DNA from 3 places in the Peribacillus sp. SRI_006 genome. Region 3 is predicted to be linked to each of the others. Evidence: riboswitches for the same ligand, from Rfam matches in the RefSeq annotation. Region 3 holds a riboswitch; each other region holds the start of a gene.

Region 1 (10,492 bases), on a different contig from region 3:
TGAGTAATTGTATAATAGTCAGAAAATAAAATCAATGGTTGTTTCACTTACTATAGGACGAAAAGGGAATATGGATAGAGATATAGAATTACTATTCAAGTGAAGCACCATCATTTAATAGGAGATGTTAGATTTGAAAACGGTAAGGGTTTTTCATTACGATGCGTTCAGCAGTAAACCGAATAAAGGAAATCCGGCAGGTGTGGTTTTAGATCCGGATGGACTGACCGAAAAGGAAATGCAGGATATAGCGATGAAGGTGGGGTTCAATGAAACCTCTTTTCCGATGGAATCCGATATTGCCGATCTTAGGATCCGTTATTTTACACCGGGACACGAAATGAATCTTTGCGGACACGCGACAATGGCTACCATCCATGCACTGAAGACCAGGGGATTATTGGATAAAGATGAGCTGATGATTGAAACAGGAGCGGGAATATTGCCAATCAAGATCCATACGACGGCGGGGCCTGATATATATATTACGATGAAACAGGCCGCGCCGCAGTTTGAAGCGTTTAACGGAGATAAAGCTGGCTTAGCCAGTTCTCTCGGCCTTGATATAGAAGATCTGGAAAGTGAATTACCTATTGTTTATGGAAGTACAGGTTTATGGACTTTACTGGTTCCGGTAAAGGAAAGAAGTTCATTTAAAAGGATGAAGGCAAACAATAGCCTGTTTCCGCAATTATTAAAGGAAATGCCAAGAGCTTCCGTTCATCCCTTTTGCCTGGAAACGTACGATAATGATGCCCATATGCATGCCCGGCATTTTTCCTCGCCCTTTTCAGGTACGCTTGAAGACCCGGTTACAGGAACGGCTTCAGGTGTAATGGGCGCTTATTATGCAAAATACATAAAGGGTGATCTTGAAGATGAGGTGCATCTGTTAATCGAACAGGGACATGAAATCGGAAAGGATGGCAGAGTTCACGTTACAGCTACCAAGAACGATGGCACATACGATATTGAAATCACCGGGAATGCTGTCTACGTTAAAGAATTTGAAGTGGAAGTCTAAAGACATAATGTGATACAAGCCTGAAAAAGTATATTGAAAAAAAACTGTGCCAAGACGTTACGTGTCTTAGCACAGGCATCGTGTAAATCAGAAACACGGGGTGGAAGCGACAATCGCTGTCCTTTAGATGAGGGTCACGCCGCTAAGATCAACCTTTGCTCCATGTAAAAAGTTGTAAGTGAGTTTATCCATCGAAGCTCCTGTAAAGTCGATTTTCTTTAAATCGGACATCCGAAATTGAACATTGATGAGGGTGGCATCACGAAATGATGCCTTTCTCAATGAAGAGCCTTCGAAAATGGTTTGTTTGAAAGTTTCCCCATCGAATATAAGACCAGATAAATTACAGCTTTTAAAATGGGTTTTATTATAAATGCTGTTCTTGAAAGTTACGCCTTTTAAATTTGCACTTTTAAATAAGGTGCCAGTTAAATTGGCGTTTTCAAAGATGCAATGATCTAAGTTACTGCTTTTAAATGTGCTGTTCGTCAGGTCGGAATGGCTGAAGTCAGAACGGCTTAAATCGCAGAAATTAAACTTCCCATCATGGACCGAAACCGAGCGGAAGTCGGAATCCAATAAGCGTTGCCTGGAATAGTCCATGTTTATCGCCTGCTCAAGCACATTGTATTGCAGATTGAGTGATTCCATGAGCTCTGATACCTCCCCAATCGAATCCACAGTCAGTTTATACGCTTCCTGCTCGCTGGCACCATTTCTTCTATGGTCATTGTATTTTTCCAGTAAGTTTTGCAGCAGTTCTTCTTCCAATTCCGTTGCTGTTTTTGCACTTTTGTACGGAGCAAAAATGCTATGAACATGTGCATTCAGTTTTTCAATCACCTTTCATCTTCCCTTCTTAGAGAAGGCGCTCAAGTATTCGCTTGGCCTGCTCCCAGTCATTTTTATTTTGGATATATGTGTTTTCCCCGATTGGGGTGATTTTGTAATATTTCCTTCTTCCGCCTTGTGTGGCATCTCCCCAATAAGAGATGATGCATCCATCCTTTTCCAGTCGTTTTAGGCTGGAGTACATCGTCGCTTCCTTAATTTCATATTGCTCGTTGGAATTCGTATATATCAGTTTGCTGATTTCATAACCATATTTATCGCCACTTTGCAGGAGTTTCAAAATCATCGTATCTACATGTCCGCGAAGCAAGTCAGAGGATAGTTGTCGTTGAACCAAATCCTCACCTCCTTTGGTATATCTTATAGTATATTACTATGACAGTCAAGGTAGTTTGGTTACTATGGATCATACAGATTTGGAGGGTTTATGAAAAGAAACATGCCAATTTTCGTGAATCACTGCATCGCATACTTTTTAATTGTACTAATTTTCCAGAGATATTATCCGCTTGGAAGGGATTTATGATGTTTCATGGAAGAAGTATGTAAGGGGGTGGGCATGTTGAATAATTCGTGGAATAAAGTGATTTATAAATTTTGGTCGCCCGTTTATGACAAAATCTTCAACTCTCATCTCTTTTTAGATGCCAGGAAAAGAATGTTTGAAGAGCTGGATTTTCATGATCATGCAAAGGTCCTGTTTGTGGGCGTAGGTACGGGGGCCGATTTGGAGTTAATCAAAAACCTTGACCTTGAGATAACGGCAATAGACCTGTCAGCGGATATGTTAAAAAAAGCGATGGGGAAATTTGATGATGCATCGATCAAGTTCCTCGAGATGGATGCACAGCATATGGAATTCACTAATGAATCGTTTGACTATGTAGTGGGAAGTTTGGTTCTTTCCGTCGTACCTGATGCCAATGAATGTCTTCGGGAAATGATCAGGGTTGTAAAAGGCGAGGGGAAAATAATACTATTCGATAAGTTTATTTCTAAAGATGAACGGCTTTCAGTGCCCAAAAAGCTTCTGAGGCCGATCATTCAATTTTTAGGAACGGATATTGGCTTGAGGTTTGAAGACTTGTTCAGTGGACATGGGGATATTATGGAAATTGAAGAAGATCGGCCGATCATGCTGAATGGAATGTATAGAAAGATAATCATCAGTAAACGGTTATGAGGACATCAGGATACCAGATAGAGCTGAGTGTTGTTTTTGAAAGCTAAACCGGATTCGCTGTAAAGAGCATGTAATATTTGACATGCATGTATAAAACCCATGTCTTCACTAACATGGTTAATGAGCTGATCATCGGGTTATTGAGTAAGAACGGATCATACCATCAGAAGGCAGTTTACATGCATAATTGATACCTTTAAATTCCAGTGAACATTATATAAACAACAAGGTCCAATGGTGTCTGAACGTCATATGTAACGAATTTTTTATGCGGCTGTTACAGAGGCACCGGGCGAAATCAGTATAATTAAATCGTGGGATAAAATGGAAGAGGTGATGGTTTTGTCGGAGACGATTACAACCTATGAAGATCTATTGAACATGCTGGACTCATTATTGCGTGAACCAACTGGATTCTGGAATGGTTTTTATGAAGACCGCACAAAAGGGGTTCCCTTTTTCGAAAATTTCCCTGATGAGAATTTGGTTTCATATTTTGATGGTGGGTTAATTGGGCCAGGAAAGGTTCTTGAGCTTGGATGCGGACCTGGCAGAAATGCCATTTACCTTGCTCAAAAGGGCTGTTCGGTTGATGCGGTGGACCTTTCGAAGGAAGCCCTTGAATGGGGAAAAGAACGGGCAGGAGATAAAAATGTCCAAGTGAACTTCATTCAAAGGAATATATTTGATTTGGATATTGCAAAAGGACAATATGACTTCGTATATGATTCAGGTTGTTTTCACCATATTGCCCCACATCGAAGGATGAATTATTTGGAGATGGTGAAAAAGGCGTTAAGGCCTAAGGGGTTGTATTCGATCACTTGTTTTGTCAAAGGCGGCATATTGGGTGGTGCCGATATTTCAGATTGGGAAGTATATAGGCAAAGAAGCCTTAAAGGCGGTTTAGGTTTTACTGAAGAAAAACTCAGAATGATCTTCAAGGAATTCGAAGTGGTGGAAATACGTAAAATGAGGAAAATAGAACAATCGGATGAAACCTTTGGGGTGCAAGGTTTATGGACGGCTTTATTTATGAAATGAGAAGGAGAAATGGTTTTAAACCGAAGGATCTGGGATCAGGTCCTTTTTTGCGTGGAAATTGTTAACAAAAAATAAAAATGGTAAACTATAACAACACTATAAAGTTTTTGGAACGGGTATTTACAGAATGATAGATGAAGGCTTTTGCTGATCTTTTTTTAAAAAACATGGTTTCAAAAACAGCTGGGAAGGTATATGGAAAGAGGGAGCCATCAGGCATCAGAGAGCATAAGGTTTTAAGTATGGAAGAGGTTGTCTTCTATGCTTGCTTTGTTGATAAATTAGATTTATCGATTGCTTTTTATAAAAACTAAATAGGAGGAGTTTATGCACGTAAATAAAGAATTATATGCCTTTTTATTGGGTGTGGCAGCACAATTGACTGAGGATTGGTACGCATCCTTGAATAAAAGTGATAGTACTGGTGTATATTGCTCAACCGATCCTAAAGTGATAAAAAAACTTAAGCAGCAAAATAATGAATTCCATTTACGTTTCTTTCAGGTTTTTGATACAGAGGAGAGGGAATTCTTTAAGCAGCTTGGTGATTGGATTGAAGCGATCGGTCAGGATGAGCAGCATTTAAACACACCCATCTATTTTATATTGAGGGAGTTTTTCCGTACGCAAGAGCAATACCTGGGTTATATTGACCGGTTTGTGAAATTGCATGGAGATCAATATACACAGGAGGAAATAAACTCCTGGTATCGGATAGTGGTGAAGGTGATCAGTGAAGTGATGGAGAGGTTTACGGAAGCGAATCATAGGTATGCCAATAAAATCATGAAAGCCCAACAGGCAACGATCGATGAATTGAGCACACCCATCATTTCCCTTAAAGATAACACGGCATTGCTTCCCCTGATAGGCGATATTGACACGACGAGGGGCATGTCCTTGCTTGAAAACACCTTACAAAAGTGCGCTGAAAAAAATGTCACCAGACTTTTCATTGACCTATCCGGCGTTCATTCAATAGATAGCGGATCAGCACACCAGCTGTCTCAATTGATTGAATCCTTGCATTTGATCGGAATTCAAACAACCCTTTCAGGACTTCGGCCGGAAATAGCCATGACTGCCGTTAAGCTTCAACTTCCTTTTGATAAAGTGACGATAAAGTCCACTCTTGCCCAAGCGATCAGTACGATAAAATAATACATACATACCCTGGGCTCGGGGATGTTCGTTATACATTTCATCGAGAAGACCTCCATATGGCGGTCTTCTCGTATGTATTAGCCTTCAAAAGGAGCAAGAGCCGGAACCTGCCGGATTTTATTCAATATTGGCAAAGACGGCCAGATCTTCTTTATTGCCAACCACTAAAAGCATATCTTTTTCATGGATATCCTGATCAGGTGACGGTGCTATGATAATTTCTCCATTACTCACGATGGCAATGACGCTGATATTATATTTTGCCCGTAAATCAAGCTCCCTGAGGCTTTTTCCCTTCATGCTCATGGGGAGGATGATTTCCTCGATATTGTATTCTTTAGAAAGCTCGATATAGTTCAGCATGTTAGGGGAAAGGAGCTGGTTCGCGACCCGTTCCCCCATATCCCTCTCAGGATAGATGACCCAGTCGGCACCGACTTTTGTCAGCACCTGACCGTGATTTTTATTAAGTGCCTTGGCAATGACCTTTTTGATCCCAAGTTCTTTTAAAAGCAAGGTAGTTAAAATGCTCGATTGCATGTCATTTCCGATGGCTACGATGACACAATCGAAATTACGGATTCCGATTGACCTCAATGTCTCTTCTTCAGTCGTATCCGCCATGATCGCATGGGTAACGCTCAGCTCCGCACTCTCGACTCTTTCCTCGTTGACATCAATACCCAATACCTCTTGGCCAGCCGTATATAATCTATGGGCCACACTGGTTCCGAATCTGCCTAGACCGATCACGGCATATTGTCGTTTTCCCATCTTTTACACTCCTTCATTTATAATTAACCAATCATGATTTTTCCTTTTGGACGTCGGAAAGAATCTGGTTTGCGCCTCATGGCGATAGCAAAGGCCAAAGTCAAAGGGCCAACACGGCCTGCAAACATCGTGAAAATGATGAGCATCCGGCCGACCGGTGATAATTCCGGGGTCAAACCCATTGAAAGTCCCACGGTGGCGAAAGCTGAAGTGGCTTCGAACAAAATCATCAAGAAATCAGTTCCGCTTTCAGTGATGGTCAGCAGAATGGAGATGATGGAAACCATGAATACACCAATGAACGTAACGGATAATGCTTTAAAGATCGTTTCACTCACGATGCGGTGGCGAAACAAGACCACATCACCCTTACCTTTGATCTGTGACCAAACCGTTCCGGCAATCGTCGCCAATGTCGTCGTTTTAATCCCGCCGCCAGTCGATCCGGGTGATGCCCCAACGAACATCAAGAAAATGATGAGCAGTAATGTAGGCTGAGTTAAATCAGGGATATTCAGCGTGTTGGAGCCTGCCGTCCGTGGTGATACCGATTGAAATAAGGACGACAGCATTTTACCCATGAAAGATAAAGGCTGCAATGTCTTGGCATTGCCGTACTCGAATAAAAAGATTAAAATCGCGCCGGCAATCGTAAGGGTCACGCTAGTCGTCAGAACGATCTTCGTATGTACGGATAAACGATGTGCATTCCGATATTCGTATAGTTCATTCATCACGATAAAGCCTATCCCGCCAAACGTGATGAGGAAGGCGACGGTAAGGGTTACGAATGGATCCGATGCATATGGGGTCAAACTCCTGAATTCCCCCATTAAATCAAAGCCGGCATTATTGAAATTCGAAACGGAATGAAAAACCCCGTAATAGATCGCTTTCCCGGTTGGCATGTCAAAAGAAAAGCGAATCGATAAGATAAGGGCACCCACACCTTCAATGATGGCCGTGAAAATTAACAGCCGTTTCACTAATCTGACTACACCCGCCATGGATAGATTATTTAAGGACTCCTGCAAGAGTAACCTGCCTTTTAAGGAAATCTTTTTCCCTAGAAGGAAAAAGAAAAACGTCGCAAATGACATGAACCCTAAGCCGCCTATCTGAATCAGTGTTAAGATAACCAACTCACCAAAAGTGGTGAAAGTCGATCCCGTATCCACTACGACCAGCCCTGTTACACATGTAGCGGAAGTCGAGGTGAATAAAGCATCCAGAAAAGAAAGGCCATGGCCATTTTCTGTGGAAATCGGCAGGGTCAATAAATAGGCCCCGATAAGTATCAGGATGGCAAAGCCGAGTACAAGTATTTTTGGCGGATCCAATAAATTTTTTGTCATTCTCAAATGATCATCCCTACTGTATGACTTTTAATCAACAATCTCTTTTCGAATCTGTTTAAAGGCATAATAAAAAGACCTGCGAAATCATCGAATAGCTGTATTGCCACTAATAGCGAGCAAAAAAAAGCTTCCGAAATAGGCGGTCTTAAGACCTCCTTCGCTTTAGCCGACGAAGTTAGCTGACGGGTAGGATGGCGAAAGAGCTGATCTCATCCCTTCTGCAAGGCAGAATTAACCCCAAATGATTGGGTCCTCCGTACTCATTTATAATGAGTTTTGGCCGAAATGCATTAAATTGATAAACGTATTCTACTCCCATCATTTAGCAGTTGTAAACCCCTAAATCGTAAAAAAATATTTCTTTAATAAAACTGAAAATTTACGTTTTATTTACATTAAAAAAACGTATTGACAAATATTAGTTGGCACATTATGATAGGTTCGATTAATCCAATTATGATAACCGGCATCGATATACTTTATTCAATAATTTCAAAGCAGAACATGCTATTGCCAATCGAAATTTGTAATAGATATATTATGTTTCTTTTGTAAAAGATAAAGAAAAAAGCAGTACATTATTAGTTAAATTCAATACATTTTATTAAAAAGGCGGGCAATTATGGAGAAGACGTTCAATAGATATGTTATCAATGCTACAGGCAAGGGTGGCCAAACATATTTAACACAATGCCAGGATAAAGATGCACTAAGGAAATGGATAGCCGATCATGAGGATCAAATCATCATGAATGAATTAAGGATAACGGATAAGAAAAAGAATCCGTTTTTAAAACTGTTTTCCCCAAGATAAATCAACTGATTCCAACATTCATAGCGGTATTCAATTATTGTAATCCCTGTGTTCTATCCAGGAACGGTGAGCGAAAAATCCATATCTTGTTTTGCTTTTAAACTCATTATATTTAATGAGTTTTTTTGCGTTATTTAGAGTATTTAACCAGTAATGTGTAAAGAAGAGAAAATTCCATTTCATTTCGATTCGGTTCGTGGCGATTTCAGGTTCCCTGATCATGTTCGCTTTATCCATATGGTTGTCGATGCTTAGTATGAAGACCTCCAAGAGCAGGTGTTATTCCGTTGGTGATGTAGAGATAGAAGCGAAGGGAAAGATGTAATACGACTTAAAGGCACCCTTTAATAAATGTTCATTGGATGAATGTGCGCAATTGGCTGATGAAGTTCAAGATTTGAAAATGGATTTTCGCCATTTCTTCCGCCGTTTGTTCCTCACAGTTCTCCAGCCACTCAGTAATCACCCCTAAAATCGCCGATGTCAGGAAGGCGTGCATATACATGCGGAATGCTTCATCTTTAGCTGCAGGATGCAGGCTGATCAAACGCTCCAACAGTACTTCACCGAAAACCCGTTTTATTTTTTTCGCAAAAGAAGGGTCGCCCTGATCACCAAGAATGGCCCTTAATGCGTGAGCATGTTCACTGATGAATTGAAAAATCGCTATGAAAGGCGGATAAAGTTGCTGTTGATTAAGAGCCAAAAAAGCCTCTTTAGGCAAAATGGCAGTAATTCGGGTTTGAAGTTCATGTAACAATTCCTGCTGTAAGTGATCCATCAATTCATATTTATCTGTGTAGTGCAAATAGAATGTGCCCCGATTAATATTAGCACGCTCTGCGATTTTCTTCACGGATACATGTGAGAACCCCTCTGCTTCAATGAGTGCAATAAAATGATGCTGTATCTGCTTTTTCGTCTTTTGTACCATATCCTCATGAATCGATGCCATGGAATGTCTCCTTCACTGAACATTTTTCCAAATGTGTTGATTGTATTAGACCGAATGCTACCTTAGAATGATGATACACTCAACACCGTGTTAATTAAAGAGGGAGGATGTGTGTGCAATGAAAAAGGCGATTTCCATTGATGGAATTGCTAAGGGTTTTCAGCAGAAGAAGGTCATTCAGCCAATGAGCCTGGATATTGAAAAAAGCGGAATTTTTGGTTTGCTAGGTCCATCCGGATGCGGAAAGACGACCTTGATTAAAATGATTGTCGGATTGATTAAACCCGATGCGGGTAAAGTCACGGTTCTGGATCATGAAGTGCCAAATGAATCCCTGTTAATGGATGTCGGCTATATGGCACAGTCCGATGCTTTATATACAGAATTGACGGGAGCTGAAAACCTCGAATTTTTTGCGAAGCTATACCGTTTTTCGAAAAAGGAACGAAAGGAACGCATTCAATATGCAGCTGAAATCGTACAGCTGACGAATGATTTGAACGTTCGGGTTGCCCATTATTCAGGGGGAATGAAACGCCGTCTTTCACTTGCGGTTGCACTCATCCAAAATCCGGAGATTCTCATATTGGATGAACCGACAGTAGGAATAGACCCTTTGCTGAAACAATCGATTTGGGAGGAACTTGAGCGTTTAAGGAATGAAGATGATAAGACGATCATCATCACGACGCATGTGATGGATGAAGCGGAACGATGCGATAAACTGGCGATGCTGCGTGAAGGTGAAATCATCGCGGCAGGAACCCCTGCAGCTTTAAAAACTCAATTTGCCGCGGAAACGCTTGATGATGTTTTTTTAAGGATTGGAGGCGGCCTAAAATGAGAATTGCCTCTCTTGTTACTCGTATTACCCAGCAGATGCGCCGGGATCGAAGGACGCTCGCTTTATTTTTCCTGGCTCCATTGCTCATTTTAACGCTCATGTATTTTATTTTCGATACAGAGGCAAGTGATTTGAAAATCGTTGTTACAGGCAGTGATGAAACGATCGTTAAAGCATTGAAAAAAGCGGATTTTCAAGTGACGGCTTCTGAGGAATTCTCACAGGAAAAGATGATTGAAAAGGATACGGATGGCTGGCTTCATGTTGAAAATGGGAAAATGAAACTCACACTTTTGAACGACGAACCGACCCGGGCAAAGGCCGTTCAAATGCAAATGATGCAAGGTTTGCAAGGGAATGAAAAAAACACTCCTTCAATTGAGGAGAAATATGTTTACGGAGACGCCAACACAAAGGGGTTTGATACATTCAGTCCGATGCTCGTAAGCTTTTTCGTTTTCTTCTTTGTATTTTTAATAG
Region 2 (10,492 bases), on a different contig from region 3:
GGAAAACAAAAAATATGCTCGTATTACAGCCTTCATCGCATACGTGAATACAAAGGATCGACTCATCGAATATGTGAACTACGGACTCCCTTCGGCCTTTTTGTATTCCCCATGCACCAATCAAATTCTCAACTTAAACGAAGGGGCCACCCCAAGCGGACTGATCCCCGAATTGCCCATAAAAAAAATAGTCTTTCATTATGAACCAGGAAGCCGTTTCATCATCTATACAGACGGACTGTCTAAAACGCACACACCTTCCGCCATTGACCGATCTGACAATATCGAGAGGGAATTCATTGAAAATGTCCATCTCGATACAAATGACCTTCTTCAGGAGCTATTGGTCTCAAGGATGAGGCATTCAGTGATTAACGATGACATCTGCATTATAGCCGGGACACTGTTTTAAAGACAATAAAAAAGGCCGTTTCAAAAAAGAAACGGCCTTTTCTTTATTTTTTATTTTTGTAGAGCTTGAACGACTTCCTCCAGCTTCATGCCCCTGGAAGCTTTAACAAGTATGATGTCATTTTCCTGTGTGGACGACTTAAGTTCCTCTATAAGCTCCTGCTTATCTTGAAAAGGGCGAACCTGCTCCGATGAAAAAGACTTGCTCGCTCCCTTGGCAATAAACTCGGCTAAAGGACCATATGTGAAAATCTTATCAATCCGCTCATTGGAAATCAATTCACCAATTTTCGTATGAAAGTCTTTTTCCTGCGGCCCTAACTCCAACATATCTCCCAATACAAGGATCTTATTCTCGAATCCAGATAAGCCCTCAACCAACTCCACTGCCGCCTTGACTGAAGTTGGACTGGCATTATATGCATCATTGATGATTTTCTGCCCTTTTGCGCCTTCAACCAATTCCATCCTCATATTAGTTAACTGAATGGTCGATAGGCCTTTACGGATCGAAGAATCATCCACATTGAATTCTTTAGCAACCAAGATGGCCGCCAACGCATTAAGAACATTATGATGACCTAACACAGGTATCTCATAACCGATCTCCTTATCACCGCTTGCGATTGTAAACGTGGTACTGTCCGCCCCTTGGCTAATGGCCTGTGGAAATAAATCATTTTCTTCCGTACGTCCAAAAGATATTACGTTTAAATCAGGAAAATCCTTTTTGATCCGATTGCGAAGCAATGGTTCATCACCATGATATATCAGCGTTCCATCTTTCGCCAAACCTTCGACAATTTCCAACTTCGCATTAGCGATTTCCTCGCGTGATCCTAAATCCAATAAGTGTGATTCACCGATATTGGTAATGATCGCTACATCAGGCTTTGCCATTTTGGATAAGAACTCGATTTCACCGCGGCTGCTCATTCCCATTTCCAAAACAGCCGCTTCCGTATCCTGTGCCATAGAAAGTATCGTTAGCGGCAAACCTAAATGATTATTGAAGTTTCCATTGGTTTTATGAACCTTATAGGCAGTTGCCAGCAGCGCAGCGGTCATATCTTTCGTAGTGGTCTTACCATTGCTCCCTGTTATCCCAATGACCTTTATATTCAACTCCTGGCGGTAAGAACGCGCCAATTGTTGAAGTGCTTTCTCAGTGTTTTCGACAATGATTATCGGTAAATCATCAGGAGGATTCGGAACATCCCTTTGCCAAAAGGAAGCTGCAGCCCCTTGCGCTAAAGCCTGCTTGACATACTCATGGCCGTCAACCTTCTCTCCCTTAAGCGGAATGAACAAACATCCTTCCTTGATCGTTCTTGAATCGATGGTAACCCCATTAATTCCTTTGGACTGGAATGGACTGATATCATTCAATCCCTCTGCCATTTCATGTACTTGTTTTAACGTTCTCTTTATCATTTTGTTCCTCCTACATTCATCGAACCGTTAATCGCTCTCCGTTAACCAAACGAAGCAGAAACCAGTTTAAATCGCACCGGTTCCTGCTGATTGGAATCCATCAAATCAAGGCATGATGGATTGTGGAGTTTACTGATACTTTACCTGCATGATCAAACTGTATATTTGATTTGTTGTTTTTCCTGATGACGTTCCAAGGCAAGTTTCACGAGTGTTTCAATTAACGCTGGATAGTCGACACCTGTGTGCTTCCACAATAACGGAAACATGCTGAAAGGAGTAAACCCAGGCATTGTATTCACTTCATTAATATAGATTTGCCCCTCATGCGTCAAGAAGAAATCTGCGCGGACCAATCCAGAGCAATCCAATGACTTAAAGGCAGTAATGGCCATTTCGGATAAAGCTGCATACTCGCTTTCCGTTATCTCCGCCGGAATGACCATCGCTGAATTACCGTCTACATATTTTGCTGAATAATCATAGAAGGCAAAATCTTTCTTAGGGATGATCTCGCCTGCCACTGAACAAGACGGTTCATCATTACCAAGAATACCAAACTCGAGTTCACGAGCAATGACCCCTTCTTCAATGATGATCTTCCGATCGAATTGAAAAGCTTCCGCTACCGCTTTTTCCAGTTCATCAGCATCATTACATTTGCTGATACCGACACTTGAACCTAAATTGGCAGGTTTGACAAAACAAGGGTACCCCAATTCATCCGCTACCTTTTTGATGGCACTTTCAGTATTCTTCTCCCATTCGGAACGAATGAACCAAGTGTATTTCACTTGAGGAAGTCCTGCCTGGGCAAAAATGTTTTTCATGATGACCTTATCCATTCCTGCTGAAGAAGCTAAAACGCCATTCCCTACATAAGGAAGGTTCAACAGTTCCAGCATCCCTTGTACGGTTCCATCTTCTCCATTCGGTCCGTGAAGCAATGGGAAAATTACGTCATACCCTGTTGATTCACTATCTTCATCAGTTGAATGTGCTTGCAGGGCAAGAGGCGAGCTCGATTTTTCCGGTGAAAATGTCAAAGCCTCCACGTTCTCGGCAGGACCTGTTAACTTTGGTCCATTAATCCATGAACCATCTTTTGTTATGTAAATCGGATATATATCAAACTTTGCTAAATCGAGAGCTTTAATGACCGCTAAAGCCGTCTGCATAGAAACCTCATGCTCCGCAGATTTTCCACCATAAAGCAAACCAAGTTTAGTTTTCATGAGTTATTACCCTCCAATATTCTTTTAACCATGTTCATTGTATCACTTTACACTAAAACGGATAAAGCGAAACTTCCATCATTGTGGCTTTTCCAATGATTACTATTCTGCAGAACACAGGATAAAACCACCACATCCTGTGGCAACTCCTGTGCTAGCACGTCCTGTGCATCGCAATCGGGCATTTACAGGCTGTTGGCTCACCACATTTCTTTTTCATTACATTTATCATCAGGCTTCCTTACAGCCTGTTAATGCGGGGTAAAGCGAAACTTCCATCATTGTGGCTTTTCCAATGATTACTATTCTGCAGAACACAGGATAAAACCGCCACATCCTGTGGCAACTCCTGTGCTAACACGTCCTGTGAACACCTCTACGTTTCCCTCTCTTATCTTTTATGCATGAGACGGTAAGTCTTACACCTAAAAAGTTCAAAGACTTCAAATAAAATCAGGAGGATGGTGTATTTCTAATAACGCTTTCCCAAATCTTCTCTTTTCGATTGAAGATAATAAATGCATCGGGCTCCTTACTATCTCTATCCAAAAAGGAATCATGCATTTCATCCATGTTTAAATAATCCCCTACGACCCATGCCGGTATCTCAATTTTCGTCCTAGTATACTTAACATCCCGAAAGGAAAAAACGAGCCCCTCTGCCAGAATATGAGCCAAGGAAACGATGATTTCTGCAGGAATCGCCGTCAGCTCTTTTTTCTTTCTGATTCCAAGCCACGTCCTCTCTACTTTTAACGGCTCCAGCTTTAGCGGAATCAGCCTCCCTAACATCATATAATATGTCGAAAGGGAACGAAAATAAATTTTATTGAACCAGCCATCATCCTGGGCAAGGTACACAAATTGGTTATTCAATTTACGGAAAAACGGGGGATCCAGATGGGTTTTAGCGTGTCCTAAATATAAAAGTTCCGCTATTTCCCTTCCATCCAATTCATCCAGCCCTTCCGCTTCTTCAAAATCGATCCAACAGAAATCTCCATATGCCTGGACATTTTCTTTAACGAGCTTCGCAATAGCTTCAGATGAAGCGCTCTCAAGCAGGACATTCAAATTGTATTCCCCACCATCGAATTGATGTTTCAATAATAAGATCGAATCCAAGGTATACGGAAGCGAATTGACGAATTCACGAAAATTGAGTCCATTAAAAAGGACAAACCGTTCGGAAGCCTGCATATACATGTATAAGATATCATTACTTTCATTCTTCATAACCTGACCCCCTCCGAGCTCTCAATCAATAATGTTATTTTATCAAACTTTTGGAGTTTCACGTAAGTTATATAACCCCAATATTAATCATCATCATCTGCATCAGGTAGAAATCCATATTAACCAAATCGAAGAAAGGATCATAAATGGTTTTTTCATTCATTCACTCATTTCATAGGGCCGCTTCCCTTTTTGCTGATGCTTCCCCAACTCAAAATGACCGACATTAGCTTTGAAAACAAATCAACCGTATTTTAAAGCCGGAAGGTAGTTTCATTTCACAACACATGACCTTCTGAGCCGAGAGGAAATGATTTGGTTTTGGGGTAAACAAGATGAAAGGCTTTATGAATTTGGGGGTATTTTGACATCCGGGAAGACGCGTCAAGAAGGTAGTTTCCTCCATAAAACAATTCAACTTGAAGTGCTTGAGCATCTGAAGGAAGCAGAGTTTACAGTCATCGAGAAATAAGAAAGCGCTATTTCATTCAAAAAAATAAATAAAAAAATCCAGAGTGACATTTCACTCTGGATTTTTTATATTAAGAAACTTGCTCTAACTCTTTTTTGGAAGGAGGGTTGAATTGACCTTCCCATTTAGAGATGACGATTGCCGCAAGTGAATTACCGATAACGTTTACCACTGTACGTCCCATATCAAGAATACGGTCGATACCGGCAATAAATGCTAGACCTTCAATAGGAATACCGACAGTTCCCAATGTCGCTAAAAGAACTACGAAAGATACACCCGGTACACCCGCAATTCCCTTGGACGTGATCATTAAAACTAGCATCAGCGTAATTTGCTCATACGCGCTTAAATCGATTCCGTACATTTGAGCGATGAAGATAGCTGCTAACGCTTGGTATAATGTAGAACCATCAAGGTTAAAGGAGTATCCAGTCGGAATAACAAATGTAGCAATATGTTTTGGACATCCCGCTTTCTCCATTTTTTCCATGAGTTTCGGAAGAACCGCTTCTGAACTTGCAGTAGAGAAAGCAAGAATCAATTCTTCTTTTAGAAGTTTAATCAGCGTAAAGATATTGAATCCGACAAATTTCGCAATAAGACCAAGAATGACTATTACAAAGAAAATCATTGTTCCGTATACAGAAAGCGCTAACTTTCCTAGCGGAATTAAAGATTCCAAACCGAACTTGGAGATCGTCACACCGATTAGTGCAAATACACCGATAGGAGCGAATTTCATGACCATGTTAGTTAGGTAGAACATTCCTTCAGCTGTACCTTGGAAGAAGCGGAATACTGGTTTACCCTTTTCACCGATGGCTGCAATACTAAGCCCAAACAACACGGAGAAGAAAATGATCGCTAGCATATCGCCTTGTACCATAGCTTGAACTGGATTGGATGGTACAATGTGAACGAGTGTATCCACGAACGATTCATGCTGCTTAGTTTCTGCTGTATCAACATACGTAGAAATATCAGTTTGTTCCAGCTTATCCATATTCACACCAGCACCAGGCTGGATGATATTCGCTGAAATTAAACCAACAGCAATCGCTATCATAGTTACGACAACAAAGTATGATAATGATTTAGCACCTAGTTTACCTACCGCTTTCAAATCACCTACACCAGCAACTGCAACGATAAGGCTTGAAACGATGATCGGCACTACAATCATTTTAATCATTCGTAGGAAAATGTCTCCGAATGGCTGTAAAAAGTTTTGGGCCGTCTCATTACCATAAAAAATGGCACCAACGATAATCCCTAGAATTAAACCAATGAAAATTTGGCTAGCTAAACTTAGTTTGAATTTCTTCATTTACTTTCCTCACCTTCCATAAAGTCTTTGATGCAAAAACATTTTTGTCTCGGTAAGGGAAACAAGATACTAATAAAAGAAAGTAATTTTTCTTTTTTGAAAAACTCTGTCTTTACGCCGAAAAAAAAGACACTTCATGTGTCGATTTCTTATAGGCGTGAATATTCACACATGTTCCCTTGAAGACGCTGACGAGGTTAGCTGTCGGGTTAGGATTGGAAACACAAAAAGCCCTTTCATTTCTGAATTCACCCCTAGCGGATAAAATCCACAAAAATGGGTCCCCCGTTCTTGGAATAAGATTAAGCGAGTTAACTTATAATAAAATATTATACTAAAAATGATAATCTGTAAATATTTATTCGCATCCGTTCTAGAAAAAGGTCTTTAAATATGTCTGAATATTCTGTATTAATAGCTACTCTATCTATAATTACGCTTCCCGATTTTTAATCACTTAAGTTATATTGATATAATTAATAAATAATTTGTCATCACCTCTCTTGTGAAAAAAGCGGTTATTTTTCCAGAATGCCAAGTAACAGGTATCTTACTTTTTCCCTAGAGGTGAATTTTTTATAAGTTCTAGCTTTCACTTTTTCAAATTGAATCGGGGTAATAAAATAAGAATGGTTCTTCACTGCCACATTCGGCTTCAGGAGGATGACGTCACCTACAGACGGTCCCTTTATGATTTCCTGCTTCCCTTCAGCCTTAAGACCTTTTGTAATGTAATGTTTATCCACATGGCCTTTATTCGTCAACTTGTAAATATATGGATGCTTTTGGTATTGTACCGCCTCTATAGGTATGGAGGGTACACCGGCTTTCTCATTGGTTATTACAGTAAGGTTCACTTTCGATCCCACCAACAGAGGTTCCGTTTCTTCGCCTTCCGGTTCGATTAAAGCCTGAAATGGAAATCTGTTATCTTTTTTTAATGATGGCTCTTCTGCGGGATAGGAATGGATACGGCCTATCGTCCCTTTCAATGCCTTTTTTGAATCAGAGGAACTTGCTTTTATAGTCATGCCCACTTCAGCCTTTTTCATTTCCTCTTCGGAGAAATCCCCTTCAATTGCCATATTTGTAGAAACGATGGATATAATGGGATTATCAAGGTTTTTATTGATATTTTTAACGACACCATCAGCCTCGCTCGTCGTCACAATTGCACTGGACTGCTCCTCAATCGAACTTAATTTAGCGTCAAGCATTTTCACTTTTTCATCCAACCTGTTTTTTTCTAGTTCCTGCTTGTACATTTCTTGCTCAATGTTACTTTTAATAAGGTCTGAAGAGCTTGTCGTTATATCAATATTCAAGTTTTTTTCCACCGATTCATCAATTGCAGCTTCAGGTTCACTGGTCAAGGTCCCCTGATAAGACCTCAACTTCCCTATGTATTCCTCAATCCCTGCCCTTTCCCCCTCAGCTGCCGTTTTCTCCGCTTCCAAACTCGCTTTAAGCGCATCAAGTTCGGTCGCCGTATACTCAAACAACGAGGAGCCAGCCGTAATCGAATCGCCTTCTTTTACAAGGAATTTCTTAAAATCATTTTTCTTGGCATCAAAATAGATATCATACTCTTCTACTGGTTTAATTACCCCATTTGTTTGAATAGTATCCGTAATTGTATCTTTTTTTACCTTAGTCCAGTTTTCAACGAAAACCGTACGTTCCACTTTGCTTTCCTTTTTTTCAATAAGGTATAAGTTAACGGTTATTAACACTATCGACGCAATGGAGACCGCCACTATTTTCCAGTTACCGCTCATTCATTTCACCCGCTTTATACAAATACGCCTACTTGGATGTATCCTAAAAAGGCTTTAACAAACCATGTGGCCAAATAGAAAAGAACAATCATTAAAAGGACCAAATAATTATTACGTTCTGTAAATTCCTTTAAATAAAAATATTGCAGAGCAATAATGAGAAATTGAAAAATGGTAATTTCACTGAAAAAGTGAATGAAATAATCGCTTCTGAGAAAATACTGACTGATGATCCCCAAAGAAAAAGGATTGGCATCGCTGCCTATATCCATTAAAACGAATAAGGGAATCAATAATGTTTTTTCCACTAATTGCAGGCCAAAAAGAATCATTTGAACGATAACTAATTTTATATAGGGGATATCAGTAACGATCCAAAAGAATAGAGCTGCTAAAAATATGTATATGGAAGGGTGGATTATTCCTGTTATTATATTGCCGCTCAAAATCAGCAACTTTGCTGCTTCAAACTCATTGGCGCTCATCTTCGTGATTTCTTTGGAAAATGATTCTGAACCAATCCCAAAATATCCCCCAACGGCGAATACTATAAGACTAAGAAAATATATAAATATTAATTTCAATCCAAACTTTGTGACTGCCTCTGCATTTTGCAGCTGATAACGACTCCGATAAGGCTGTAAAATGCCCTTTAACAATCCGACCTGGTACACCATAATTGGTCCTCCTGCAAAAAATGATATATCATCATACATTTTATCCTATTTTGGAAACAATTGCAGAAATAAGGAATGAATATACAAAAAAAACACATAAGCCTTTCCTTTTAAATAGAATCCCCACACTAATTTGGTGTTAATACCGACAAATGGTGGGCAAGGACTTTAATGCGTGAAGGAGTTTGCCTATAGTTCTCTCCATCCATATCCACATCAAGCGGCCTCTTGGATTCAATAGTCAAGGTACCTGCTTGTAAATAAGTCACCCCAGAGTCAGAACTCATATTTTGAGTCCATGAACGTTTCATCGCTATTATTTCTAAAAATGCACCAAGGCTTGCATTTTCCAAGATGGCAACGCCAAAGAGCCCATCGTCTGGTCTTATCATGGGAAAGGGCAATAAATTAGTGCCGATAAAACAACCATTCAAGACTAAAATCATAACTGCTTCCCCTTCAATGAAATCCCCATCATATTCCAGTTTATAGGGAAAGGGAGCACTCTCACCAATCGTCCTTACAGCGCTTAATAAATATCCTATCTTTCCGAACCTGCTTTTTTCCTGCTCATCAATATTATTTGAAGCATCTGAAATAAGCCCAACTCCCCAGAAATTGGAAAAATAATCGTTATTGGACTTACCAATATCAATTGGACGAACCTTACCGTTTACTAATGCTTCCGCAGCTTGACGAACATTTTGAGGAATCTTTAATGTCCTGGAGAAGTCATTGCAAGTCCCTCCAGGTAAAATCCCAAACAACGGCCGCCTCTGAAGGGGTGAAAGGCCATTTACACACTCATGTACCGTTCCATCTCCTCCCAATACGAAAACTACATCCATTTCTTCACCATATTCCAAACAATAACGGCATGCATCGCCTTTTTGCTTTGTTTGTAGAATGAGAAACTCATCAATATGTGGAGCTAATACCGGAAGACACCCTCCTAGATTCCTTTCGAGTTTATCATTCCCTGCATTTTTATTATAAATCAGCATTCCCTTTTTCCATCGCATGATTCTAGCCCCCATATTATTGAAAGAATTGTCTTCTTCCCATCACTTTTTACTTTTTCCTAAATCTCCGTTTTTAAATCTCATTAAAAATTTAAATGAAAAAGAGGCTTTCGCCACTTTCAGTAAAGCCTTCATATATTCAGCAAATAATCCTTCATCAATAAGATAAGCTTTGAACACAAGGGGCTTCTTTTTTCATTTTTTTCCAAAAATAACAAAAGGCTTTCCAAGATGATTGAGCTTGGCCTAACCTTTGAAAATTCTTCCTGGAGTGCCTTTAAAGCTTCCGTAATTTTACGTGTTTCCATTCCCTCTTCTTTACGTGTTTCCACTTCCAGCATCCTGGCGATAATCGAATGGATTTCTTCTTTTGGGCTCATATCCCGCATCGAGCAACCTGGTAGGGGAAATTGTTTCAATAATGGATCTTCCATGTTCTCCAGACTTGTGACAATGGAATCCATCCGGTTCAATATGAAGCTAGGTAACAATTCTACATCGAAAGCATTTTGTTTCCTGATCAATATTCCGATATAGCCTTTGAAAAGCGAATCTAAAATAATGGTGCAATCGGGCAGAAGATCAGATGAAAGTCCCGGGTATAACTCAATGATTTTACGCTTGAACCAAATCAAGCCCTCTTCATGGATATAATGTAAAAATCCATCTAGTTCCTTGCTGATATGAACCATTTGTTCCTGCATCATCATTTGAATCAAGTTGGTATTTCCCGTCATATGCTCAATGTGAACAGTGATCTGCCTCATGAATTTGTCTTTACTGGACAATGAAGCATCCAGTTCAAGATCAAGTAATGAGTCTGTCAACGCTTCATAATAAAATTTAAAAATGGAGACTAGTAATTCCTCCTTCGATTTAAAATAATTATAAAAGGAC
Region 3 (10,492 bases):
ATTCATCACGGACCTGATGGCTTGTCATGCCTAACCCGTCGTCGGCATCACGGGCGTCCAATAAGATCCCTAGCATGTCTTCATGTTTTACTGTGTCGTTCTTCCGTTTTTCAATAATGCCGTAAATCACTTTATCAAGCCTTTGTATCGCCTTTTTATATTCACGGTTGATTTTAGTCGGTACCCATAATTGCATACGGAAAATCTTTCTCATCCTTTTGACTGTTATTCTCAATGCAGTTTCCAGAGGTTTCCCAACGATTTCATATCCATCCTTGAATTCCATGCTGAACATGGTCTTGCTGATTATCCCGAGAGTGATGTCCATCATATCCTTCGTTATAATCCGTTCATCATCATGTTGCCAAATTGATATATAATCCATTGTGATATCAATCATATCCTTGGCATATTGGCTAATATGAGTCTTTTTGAAAGAGGGTTGGATAAGCCTTCTCTGTCGCATATGAAAGTCTTTTTCGCTTGTAAGCAGACCTTCACCGATAAGCGGTTTTAAAAGATTGAAGTCCTTGGATTTGACGAAAGATTGTTGTTTTGTTACAAGTATTTGTTTGATTAGATCAGGGTTTAAAACGTGATAAACAGTTTGGAATGGTCCTAAACGGAATTTAGCGACTTCCCCATATTCCTTGGACAATCGGGTCAGGAACCCAATCGGATCTGTTTGGAACTCTTTTGTATGTCCGGAAACCAGCCTTCCTTTTGGAACCATTTGAGAAGTGCGGAAGACATCATCAGCGTGGCTCAATGAAGTTTTTCCCCTTTCTTTAAAATACTTACATGTAATCATTGTATGAGGATAAGCTAAATTGGTTTGGACAAGTCGTTAAAGTAAGGGCTGATAATTCTATTGAAGAAATAAAGTTACAGCGAAAAAACCCTGGATGAATATAGCCAGAGTTTTTCATGAGAGCTTTAGATTAATGAAGGGGGATTCAATTCAACTTCTTTCATCATCGCCCCTATGTTGGAAACGATCATTTTTTTCATTGATGGGCCCGCCAAATTGTGCATTGATCTCCTTAACCACTTTTTCTAAAAATTCATCAGATATTATTGGATTATTTGCTTTATTGTGCATGTGTTTCTCTACAATCCTTTCTGGATATCGTGTGTTTGGAACAATCATGAAGGATATGTTATCAACATAACCTCACTTATAGAAAACTATTCTTTCTCTGTTCAACTTTTTCTGCTGTAACATTTTACGGAAGCATAAACAGTTATATTTTACTTAGAGGATTATGGTAAGTGGATCATTTTACAACCAAAGGGGTCAATCCGATGTGGAAATGGCCCAATCACCTCTTTTTGGTAATTGGGCATGGTCTATATTAACTTCATTAAGGAAACAACTGCCTTAAATATTTTATTAGCTGATCACGAAGTTCAGGTCGTTTCATGGCGAAATCTATTGAAGCTTGAAGGAAGCCGAATTTATCGCCGACGTCATAACGGTTTCCCTCGATGATATACGAATATAATGGTTCCTTTTCTAACAAAAGGTCTAAAGCTTCGGTAAGCTGGATCTCCCCCTTACGATCAGGCTGTACGTTTTCAAGGATTTCAAAAATCGTAGGTGATAAAATATATCGGCCAATTATCGCCTGTGTTGATGGTGCATCCTCCACTTTTGGCTTTTCCACCAAGTTTCTTACCAGAAATAAATCCTCATATCGTTCTTGGAAGTTTACGATCCCATACTTGGAGACATCGGCTGGTGATACTTCCTTACATCCGATAATGCTCGCTCGAACCTTGTTATACCGTTCCATTAACTGCTTCAAGGCTGGAACCTGGCTATCCACGATATCATCCCCTAACAGGACGGCAAAAGGTTCGTCTCCGATAAAAGTTTTGGCACATAAAACTGCATGACCCAGACCTAAAGGTTCCTTTTGCCTTACATAGTGGATATCGACCATGTTGGAAATGTTCTCCACGATCTTAAGCAGATCATTTTGACCTTTCATTTGCAGAAGCATTTCAAGCTCAATCGATTTATCGAAATGATCTTCGATGGCACGTTTGTTTTTACCCGTAACGATGATAATATCCGTAATCCCTGATTGTACCGCTTCTTCGATAATATATTGAATGGTCGGCTTATCGACAATCGGCAGCATTTCCTTTGGTTGAGCTTTCGTAGCAGGCAAAAATCGTGTTCCTAAACCGGCTGCTGGAATCACCGCTTTCCTTATCATAGCCCAGCCCCTTTTTAAGGTTCTTTTATATGCTTATTGCATTTTATGTGGTCATTGGTTGACCTATATCAAAATAGGTTAAAATAAATCCCTTAAAAAGAATAGATTTACCTCCGAAGCCAAATATTATGGATAGATGAATTTAATCAAGAGGTGGATATTTTGCCAATTGAAAATAAAGAGAGAAAACAAATCCTTTTTGCCTTACTCGTCATTGTTTTATATCTTTCGCCCTTAATCATCCTTGGAGAAAATGCGCATATTCGCGTACATGATAATTTGGATTCTAACCTTGCCTGGTATAAAGTCCTTTCAGAAAGCGGTGAGTTATACGGTGCAATTGACGCCAGAATTCCTCAGATTATGAATGGGCTGCCCCGTAATGCTTTTGGCAGTGAGTTCAGTATTATCGTGTGGCTTCATGCTCTTTTTCCGACAATGGTCGCATATGCAATAAGCCAGGCATTAACAAGGTTTATTGCATTCTTTGGTATGTATATCTTATTGAAGGAACATTTGGTTACAGGAAGACAATTAGGTTGGATTAGGGTTGGAACATCCTTAGCCTTTGCCCTTACCCCATTTTGGCCATCGGGAATGCTCAGTACACTTGGGATGCCTTTAGCCCTTTGGGCTTTTTTGAATATCCGCAGCAAGGATCATTCTTGGAAGAATTATTTGGTCCTTACACTTTTACCGCTTTATTCAAGCATCGTGCTTGGCTTTTTCTTTTTCCTTGTTGCAATGGGCTTTCTTTGGCTAACGGATGTAATCAGGGGAAAAGGATGGAATATAACGTTTCTTCTTTCAATCGTTTATATGACCGTCATTTTTGGTTTGGTGGAGTATCGTTTGGTCGCTTCATTCATTTTTGATTCGGAGCCAAACAGCAGAGATGAATATTTTCACGCAAGGCTGCCGCTCGATTGGGTCATTAAGCTTACTTTCAAAAATTTCGTTCTTGGACATACGCATGTCATGACTGTACATGCGCTTATCATCCTGCCGATTACAGTCTTTGCTCTTTATATTATTCTGACAAAAAAATTGTGGAGACAGGAAAAGGTATATGTTTTTTTATTCGGCTTGAATTTCATGCTCTCAGCGTGGTACGCATTTTGGTTTTATAAAGGCTGGCTTCCTTTAACGGAAAGGTTCCACACACTGGATACTTTTAACTTTGCCAGATTTCACTTTTTAAGGCCGATGATCATTTACTTGGGGTTTGCCCTTGCGATAAAAATCATTTGGGAATACAGCGACTATGCTAAGAAAACCCTTTCTATTTTCATCGCCGTTCAAATACTGATTTTAATCGGTTTCAATGAGGAAATCACTCACAATGAAAAGCCAACTTTTAAAGAGTTCTATTCAGAAAGCCTTTTTCAGGAAATAAAAGATCATATTGACCGTCCACAAGAAGAATATCGTGTTGCCAGCATTGGGCTGCATCCCGCAATCGCTCAATATAATGGATTTTACACGCTCGATAGCTATAACAATTTTTATCCGCTTTCTTACAAACATCAATTTCGTCAAATAATTGAAAACGAATTGGCTAAGAATAAAAACATCAGAATCTATTTTGATGAATGGGGAGGACGTTGTTACCTATTTACCGATGAGCTTGGGAAGCATTATATGTTCAAGAAAGGCTCGAAGAAAGAGCTGAAAAATTTGGACCTCAACATGGATGCGTTTAAAGGATTAGGCGGAACGTATATATTTTCTGCCATCCCAATCAACAACGCGAAGGAAAACGGATTGGTGCTGGATAGGGTTTTCACTAAAAAAGGAAGCGTATGGAAAATTCATTTATACAGAGTCATGTGAAAAGGGGGGAATAGAATGAATTCACCGATTGTAACGATTGTTGTACCTTGTTATAACGAAGAAAGCGTTTTGCAGGAAACCATTTCCCAGCTTTGTGGATTGATGAGGGGGTTGGTCGATGAAAACGTTGTTTCCGGTCAAAGTAAAATTTTGTTTGTCGATGATGGGAGCAAGGATCAAACTTGGAAGATCATTTACAAAGAAACGATTAATAATGAATATGTTCGCGGGCTAAAGCTTTCCCGGAATGCTGGACATCAAAATGCACTTCTGGCTGGGTTGTTTACAGCCAAGGAAGCCTCAGATTGTGTGATTTCCATTGATGCAGATTTACAGGATGATATTCAAGTCATCCCGGAATTCATTCGTAAATTCAATGAAGGATGTGAAATCGTATATGGTGTCCGCCAGAAAAGAGACCTTGATTCATTCTTTAAACGAACATCTGCAACAGGTTTTTATAAATTGATGAACAAGATGGGGGTTAACCTTGTCTATAATCATGCCGATTTCCGGCTAATGAGCAAGAGGGCGATCATGGAGTTGGAACGCTTTGATGAAACGAATCTTTTTTTACGGGGGATTGTCCCGCTCATTGGGTTTAAGACGGACTCTGTTTATTATGACCGTAAAGAAAGATTGGCCGGGGAAACGAAATATCCATTTAAGAAGATGGTTGCTTTTGCACTTGATGGCATTACTTCCTTTTCAGTTACACCGATCCGGCTTGTATTATGGCTAGGATGTCTTTCCTTTTTCATTAGCTTACTCTTTGGGTCTTACTTTTTATGGTTGAAATTTTATGGGCAGACCGAAACTGGCTGGACCTCATTGATCACCTCCATATGGTTGATCGGTGGACTACAGTTGATTGCTGTAGGGTTGATTGGGGAGTATATCGGAAAAATCTATAATGAATCCAAACGCCGGCCTAAATATATTGTTGATCTTGATCTATTTAATCCGCTCGATTTAAAAAAACGGGAGCAACTAGACAATGAACGGAACAGTATTGAAAAACTATCTAAAACAAACTAACTCCTTTATCCGCTTTTTATTGGTTGGAATAGTCAATACAGCGGTTGGACTTTCCATCATGCTTTTTCTCATGAATGCTCTTGAATTATCTTACTGGATCTCCACCTTTATCGGCAATGGTACGGGAGCTGTAACGAGTTTTCTTTTGAACAGGACTTTTACCTTTAAAAGCGATATAGAATGGCGGCGAGGAGTTGCCCGTTTCTTTTGCGTCATCCTGATTTGTTATTCCGCCGCTTATTCTATAGGCCAAGCCATTGCAGAATCACTGGAAGGAACCGTTCATTTATCCATACAACAAAATTTGGCTGTTCTGATAGGAACAATCTTTTATACAGTGCTTAACTATCTTGGCCAGAAATACTTTGTCTTTAAAAAAAGCAATTTGAGGCCAATTCAAGAAGGAAGGAACTAATTGGCGTAGATCAGTGGAATAATGCCCCCGAATGGACGGGAATTAAAAATGGAATCGGAAAGCGAAATTCTGATTTTATGACTATCCAAGCTGGGGCAGATCTGTTTTACTTAATCCACCACGTTACTTCATTTTTCCTTTTGGGGAATCTATCTTTTGTTCATTGTCTTCTTGAATATCCTCCTTTCAGACGTTTACTTTCCTTCTTTCCTACCATCGAATCATGTGTTTGCATGACTTTTGTTATATAAGTCAAGAATAAAACCTCGCTTATAAATAATAATTCTATTTCTGTGCAAAATTTTCATTTACTTTTCCATTTCACGGGAGTATGATAATCAACAGTTTCATATTTCTAAATCGCTTAAGCCTTATGGTGCGGGGGACCCGTTATTGGGATTGTCTTTAACAATCCAAGGGGTGAATCCTTTAAAAGGTAGGGCTACTCTTAGGTCCGAATCCGTCAGCTAACCTCGTAAGCGTTATATGAGAAGGAAGGTGGAGCTTGTTAGACAAAAAAATTGATGTCTACAGGTCTATTTAGCTATGACTTGTAGGCATTTTTGTGTTTCGTCTCGTTTTTTTGCGACAGCTGGGAAATATAAACTTATAAATTACATGGTGGTGAATTCTTGATGTTATCTTCTATAAAGAGGTTCTTGATCGGGAGACCTTTAAAATCAAATGCACTTGGTGAACAAAAGCTTAATAAAACAAAGGCGTTGGCGATATTATCTTCAGATGCATTGTCTTCGGTTGCATATGGGCCGGAGCAAATATTGATTGTCCTGATCACGGTCGGTGCTGCGGCATTCTGGTATTCAATCCCTATCGCGATTGGAGTATTGATCCTGTTAACCGCTTTGATTTTGTCCTACAGACAAATCATTTTCGCTTATCCACATGGCGGGGGAGCCTATGTGGTTTCAAAAAACAATTTAGGTGTCAATCCAGGGTTGATAGCTGGAGGATCCTTATTGGTCGATTATATATTAACTGTCGCGGTAAGTGTTTCCGCTGGTACGGATGCCATCACGTCCGCTTTTCCCGGCCTGCATGATTATAATGTCCTCATAGCCATTATTTTCGTCATCCTACTTACTATCTTGAACCTTAGGGGGGTTACGGAATCGGCATCTGTCTTGGCCTATCCGGTGTACCTATTCGTTTTAGCCTTGTTCATCTTGATTGGGGTTGGAATTTACAAAATTCTGACGGGAGGAGTCTCACCGGAATTGCATGCGTCAATCGGGACTCCGGTAGCCGGCATCAGTTTATTTATACTGCTAAGAGCATTTGCATCAGGAAGCTCCGCATTGACAGGAGTCGAAGCGATTTCCAATGCAATCCCGAACTTTAAAGATCCAGCACCGAATAATGCTGCGAAAACATTAATAGCGATGGGTTCCTTACTAGCTGTTTTGTTTTCGGGAATCGTATATTTAGCCTATTATTTAAGCATTGTTCCTAGCGCAGAGGTAACGGTCGTCTCCCAGATTGCTGAAGAGATCTTTGGACGGAATTTCATGTATTTCTTCATTCAAGGTACAACTGCATTGATCTTGATACTTGCGGCAAATACTGGATATTCGGCTTTCCCTTTGCTTGCGGTAAATCTGGCGAAGGATAAATTCATACCAAGGGCGTTTACGATCAGAGGGGACCGTTTAGGGTATTCCAATGGAATTATCATACTTGGACTTGCATCCATCATCTTGATAGTCGCAGTTGAAGGACATACGGAAAATCTCATTCCGCTTTATGCGGTTGGTGTATTCATCCCATTTACGTTATCCCAGACCGGGATGATTGTTAAATGGATTCGCGAAAAGCCAAAAGGCTGGATGATGAAATTAACCATTAATTCAATTGGTGCCATAATTAGCTTTATCGTCACGATGATATTCTTTTTAACCAAATTTATTCAGGTTTGGCCTGTTTTGATTTTTTTACCTATCATCATTTTAATTTTTCATCGAATCAGAAAGCATTATGAAGCAGTTGGAGACCAACTAAGGATTACAACATGTGAGCCGATCTTACCAATCGAAGGAAATATCATCATTGTACCTGTTGCGGGTATAACTCATGTGGTTGAGAACTCTTTAAATTATGCAAAATCTCTATCTGCACATCAGGTCATTGCCGTTTATGTCGCTTTTGAAAGAGAAGATGAAAAGAAATTCGAAGAAAAATGGAAGAAGTGGCAACCAGATGTTAGACTTGTGACTCTAAACTCTTATTACAGGAGTATCATACAGCCACTAACTAAATTTGTGGACACAGTAGAACATAAGGCTAGTGAATCCAACTATAAAGTTACGGTGATCATCCCCCAATTCATTCCGAAGAAGGGCTGGCACAATATACTTCATAACCAATCAAGTTTACTGATTAAGGCCTACTTGCTTTATAGAAGAAATGTGGTTGTTACGACAGTGCCCTATCATTTGAAGAAGTAAGTTCCATTAACTAAGAAAAGAAGCAGACCTACATAAGGTTTGCTTTTTTTCTTATCTTTATAAAAAATTCAGCAATAACTTACGCTTCCGATATGTGAGTATGAACATTCATTACTCACAGTAACTATGAAGCCCGTACAATAAAAAGGATTTGCAGTAAGATGTGGGGATACTTCCTCTTTTAAAGCTTTAATTAATGTTAATATAAAACCTTCTCCATCATCATTATCCGATTGACTGCTGTTTGGGAAAGTTATTATTTCAAAGTCGCTGATGATTCGGAAATGGACATGCGACATCATCAACGGTGGATAGCATCAATCAGTATCATTAAAAAGGGCTGCTTCTGCAGCTCTTTTTGTGTTGAACAATTCTTTTAGGGAAACACTTCATAAAATTACCAAGGGTCAATTCAAATAATGCGAACATATTAAGAAGACAAAATGAAATTTCCTGCTTAGTTTTGTACTTACATATATGGGGGTTGAAAATGGATATACTATTAGCTCTCTTGCCGGCATTATTCTGGGGAAGCATCGTTTTATTTAATGTGAAACTCGGGGGTGGACCCTATAGTCAAACACTAGGTACAACGATTGGAGCCTTGATTTTTTCAATTGGTGTTTATATTTTTGCCGATATTAAGCTGTCACTTTTGGTGTTTGGTGTCGGAGTCGTATCTGGATTGTTTTGGGCCGTTGGACAAGCTAATCAGCTTAAGAGCATTGATTTAATGGGAGTTTCTAAAACAATGCCGATTTCAACAGGATTGCAGCTCATTTCAACCACTTTATTCGGGGTCATAGTTTTTAACGAATGGTCTACAATGAAGGCGATTATTTTAGGCGTATTGGCATTGATCTTCATTATTATAGGAATCATCTTGACCTCCTTGGAAGATAAAGAATCGAAAGAGGGCAAGTCGGGAAACTTGAAGAAAGGAATTGTTATTCTCCTCATCTCGACATTCGGTTATTTGGTTTATGTGGTCGTGGCCCGTCTTTTTGATGTTGACGGGTGGTCAGCGTTGTTCCCTCAAGCGATTGGGATGGTAATAGGCGGTCTGTTATTGACTTTTAAGCATAAACCGTTTAACAAATATACGATTCGTAATATCATTCCGGGATTGATATGGGCTGCAGGGAACATGTTTTTATTCATTTCCCAGCCACGTGTGGGAGTGGCCACTAGTTTTTCACTTTCGCAGATGGGCATAGTCATCTCAACCCTTGGCGGGATCTTCATTTTACGTGAAAAGAAAACGAAGCGCCAACTAATTGGAATTGTAATTGGGATTATCTTGATCATCATAGCTGGGATTATGCTGGGATTGGCAAAAAGTTAATTGGAGGGTGATTACATGTATACAGATTTAGAAGGTAAGGTAGTTGTTATTACCGGATCATCCACTGGTTTAGGAAAAGCGATGGCCATTCGCTTTGCTAAGGAAAAGGCAAAGGTCGTGGTTAATTATCGCACTAAATCAGAGGAAGCGGATAGTGTAATGGAAGAAATCAAAACAAATGGCGGGGAAGCCATTGCAGTAAAAGGCGATGTCACCGTTGAAGAAGATGTTATTAACCTTGTTCAATCAGCGATAAAGAACTTCGGGAAACTCGACATATTCATCAATAATGCAGGGATTGAAAATCCGGTTCCATCTCACGAGATGCCGTTAAGCGACTGGAATAGGGTAATCAATACTAACTTAACCGGGAATTTCTTAGGATGCCGCGAAGCTATCAAGTATTTTGTCGAGAACGATATTAAAGGGAATGTTATTAACATGTCCAGTGTACATGAGATGATTCCCTGGCCTTTATTCGTTCACTATGCAGCTAGCAAGGGCGGGGTGAAGCTGCTTACGGAAACCCTGGCTCTTGAATATGCACCAAAAGGGATCCGCGTGAACAGCATTGGTCCCGGAGCCATTGCCACGCCAATAAATGTCGACAAGCTTGAAGACCCCGAAAAGAAAAAGGACCTTGAAAGCATGATTCCGATGGGTTATATCGGAAAGCCTGAAGAAATTGCCGCGGTTGCTGCATGGCTGGCATCTTCAGAATCCAGTTATGTAACGGGCATCACTCTATTCGCTGACGGAGGAATGACAAAATACCCTGCATTCCAAGCGGGAAGAGGATGAAATGAGTTTAATTCCTCTTTTATGATGCAACAAGAATCCCAGCAGGATCATTCCTGCTGGGATACTTGTGTAAAGCATTAACGAGTATGATGATTATACCAGCTAATGAAATTATCGACGACCGTATCGATAAACTGGACAGTTGACTCATGTGTAAGCCTGCCTTCGTTATCGATTTTGTCATGCACTGCACCAACATATACTTCATTCCCAGGAAGGAGTGGGGAGGAGATGCCTATTGCGAATAAGATTTCACGCAAATGCAATTGAGCTTTTACCGTCCCTAATTGCCCCATTGACGCACCCATGATCCATGATGGTTTGCCGATCAAGACTTTATCGACACGTGATAACCAATCAATTGCATTGCCCA

What was found. Region 3 has a riboswitch for cyclic di-AMP ahead of AC2YHV_RS13920 (APC family permease). Riboswitches for the same ligand answer to the same signal wherever they lie in the genome.
Region 1: linked by a shared signal. The riboswitch ahead of AC2YHV_RS16170 (TrkH family potassium uptake protein) and the one ahead of AC2YHV_RS13920 (APC family permease) in region 3 are both predicted to bind cyclic di-AMP.
Region 2: linked by a shared signal. The riboswitch ahead of AC2YHV_RS26850 (cation:dicarboxylate symporter family transporter) and the one ahead of AC2YHV_RS13920 (APC family permease) in region 3 are both predicted to bind cyclic di-AMP.

The regions. Positions count from the first base shown of each region.
Region 1 is NZ_JBYCZT010000010.1:146,308-156,799, forward strand. It holds gene AC2YHV_RS16130 (PhzF family phenazine biosynthesis protein) at 134-1,024, shown strand; gene AC2YHV_RS16135 (pentapeptide repeat-containing protein) at 1,148-1,867, opposite strand; gene AC2YHV_RS16140 (PadR family transcriptional regulator) at 1,884-2,162, opposite strand; gene AC2YHV_RS16145 (class I SAM-dependent methyltransferase) at 2,439-3,059, shown strand; gene AC2YHV_RS16150 (class I SAM-dependent methyltransferase) at 3,402-4,103, shown strand; gene AC2YHV_RS16155 (hypothetical protein) at 4,238-4,417, shown strand; gene AC2YHV_RS16160 (STAS domain-containing protein) at 4,431-5,264, shown strand; gene AC2YHV_RS16165 (potassium channel family protein) at 5,385-6,041, opposite strand; gene AC2YHV_RS16170 (TrkH family potassium uptake protein) at 6,065-7,396, opposite strand; cyclic di-AMP (ydaO/yuaA leader) riboswitch at 7,549-7,691, opposite strand; gene AC2YHV_RS16175 (hypothetical protein) at 8,022-8,213, shown strand; gene AC2YHV_RS16180 (TetR/AcrR family transcriptional regulator) at 8,569-9,168, opposite strand; gene AC2YHV_RS16185 (ABC transporter ATP-binding protein) at 9,287-10,012, shown strand; gene AC2YHV_RS16190 (ABC transporter permease) at 10,009-10,492, shown strand, end outside.
Region 2 is NZ_JBYCZT010000029.1:19,900-30,391, forward strand. It holds gene AC2YHV_RS26825 (PP2C family protein-serine/threonine phosphatase) at 1-412, shown strand, start outside; gene AC2YHV_RS26830 (UDP-N-acetylmuramoyl-tripeptide--D-alanyl-D-alanine ligase) at 463-1,845, opposite strand; gene AC2YHV_RS26835 (D-alanine--D-alanine ligase) at 1,998-3,080, opposite strand; gene AC2YHV_RS26840 (hypothetical protein) at 3,534-4,316, opposite strand; gene AC2YHV_RS26845 (hypothetical protein) at 4,627-4,788, shown strand; gene AC2YHV_RS26850 (cation:dicarboxylate symporter family transporter) at 4,859-6,118, opposite strand; cyclic di-AMP (ydaO/yuaA leader) riboswitch at 6,290-6,437, opposite strand; gene AC2YHV_RS26855 (efflux RND transporter periplasmic adaptor subunit) at 6,637-7,896, opposite strand; gene AC2YHV_RS26860 (hypothetical protein) at 7,911-8,573, opposite strand; gene AC2YHV_RS26865 (YegS/Rv2252/BmrU family lipid kinase) at 8,702-9,595, opposite strand; gene AC2YHV_RS26870 (TetR/AcrR family transcriptional regulator) at 9,727-10,492, opposite strand, start outside.
Region 3 is NZ_JBYCZT010000008.1:245,955-256,446, reverse strand. It holds gene AC2YHV_RS13950 (cytochrome P450) at 1-769, opposite strand, end outside; gene AC2YHV_RS13945 (hypothetical protein) at 962-1,102, opposite strand; gene galU (UTP--glucose-1-phosphate uridylyltransferase GalU) at 1,365-2,225, opposite strand; gene AC2YHV_RS13935 (DUF6044 family protein) at 2,388-4,058, shown strand; gene AC2YHV_RS13930 (glycosyltransferase family 2 protein) at 4,074-5,096, shown strand; gene AC2YHV_RS13925 (GtrA family protein) at 5,056-5,511, shown strand; cyclic di-AMP (ydaO/yuaA leader) riboswitch at 5,863-6,009, shown strand; gene AC2YHV_RS13920 (APC family permease) at 6,147-7,973, shown strand; gene AC2YHV_RS13915 (RhaT/GlcU family sugar-proton symporter) at 8,464-9,318, shown strand; gene AC2YHV_RS13910 (glucose 1-dehydrogenase) at 9,334-10,119, shown strand; gene AC2YHV_RS13905 (NADPH-dependent FMN reductase) at 10,197-10,492, opposite strand, start outside.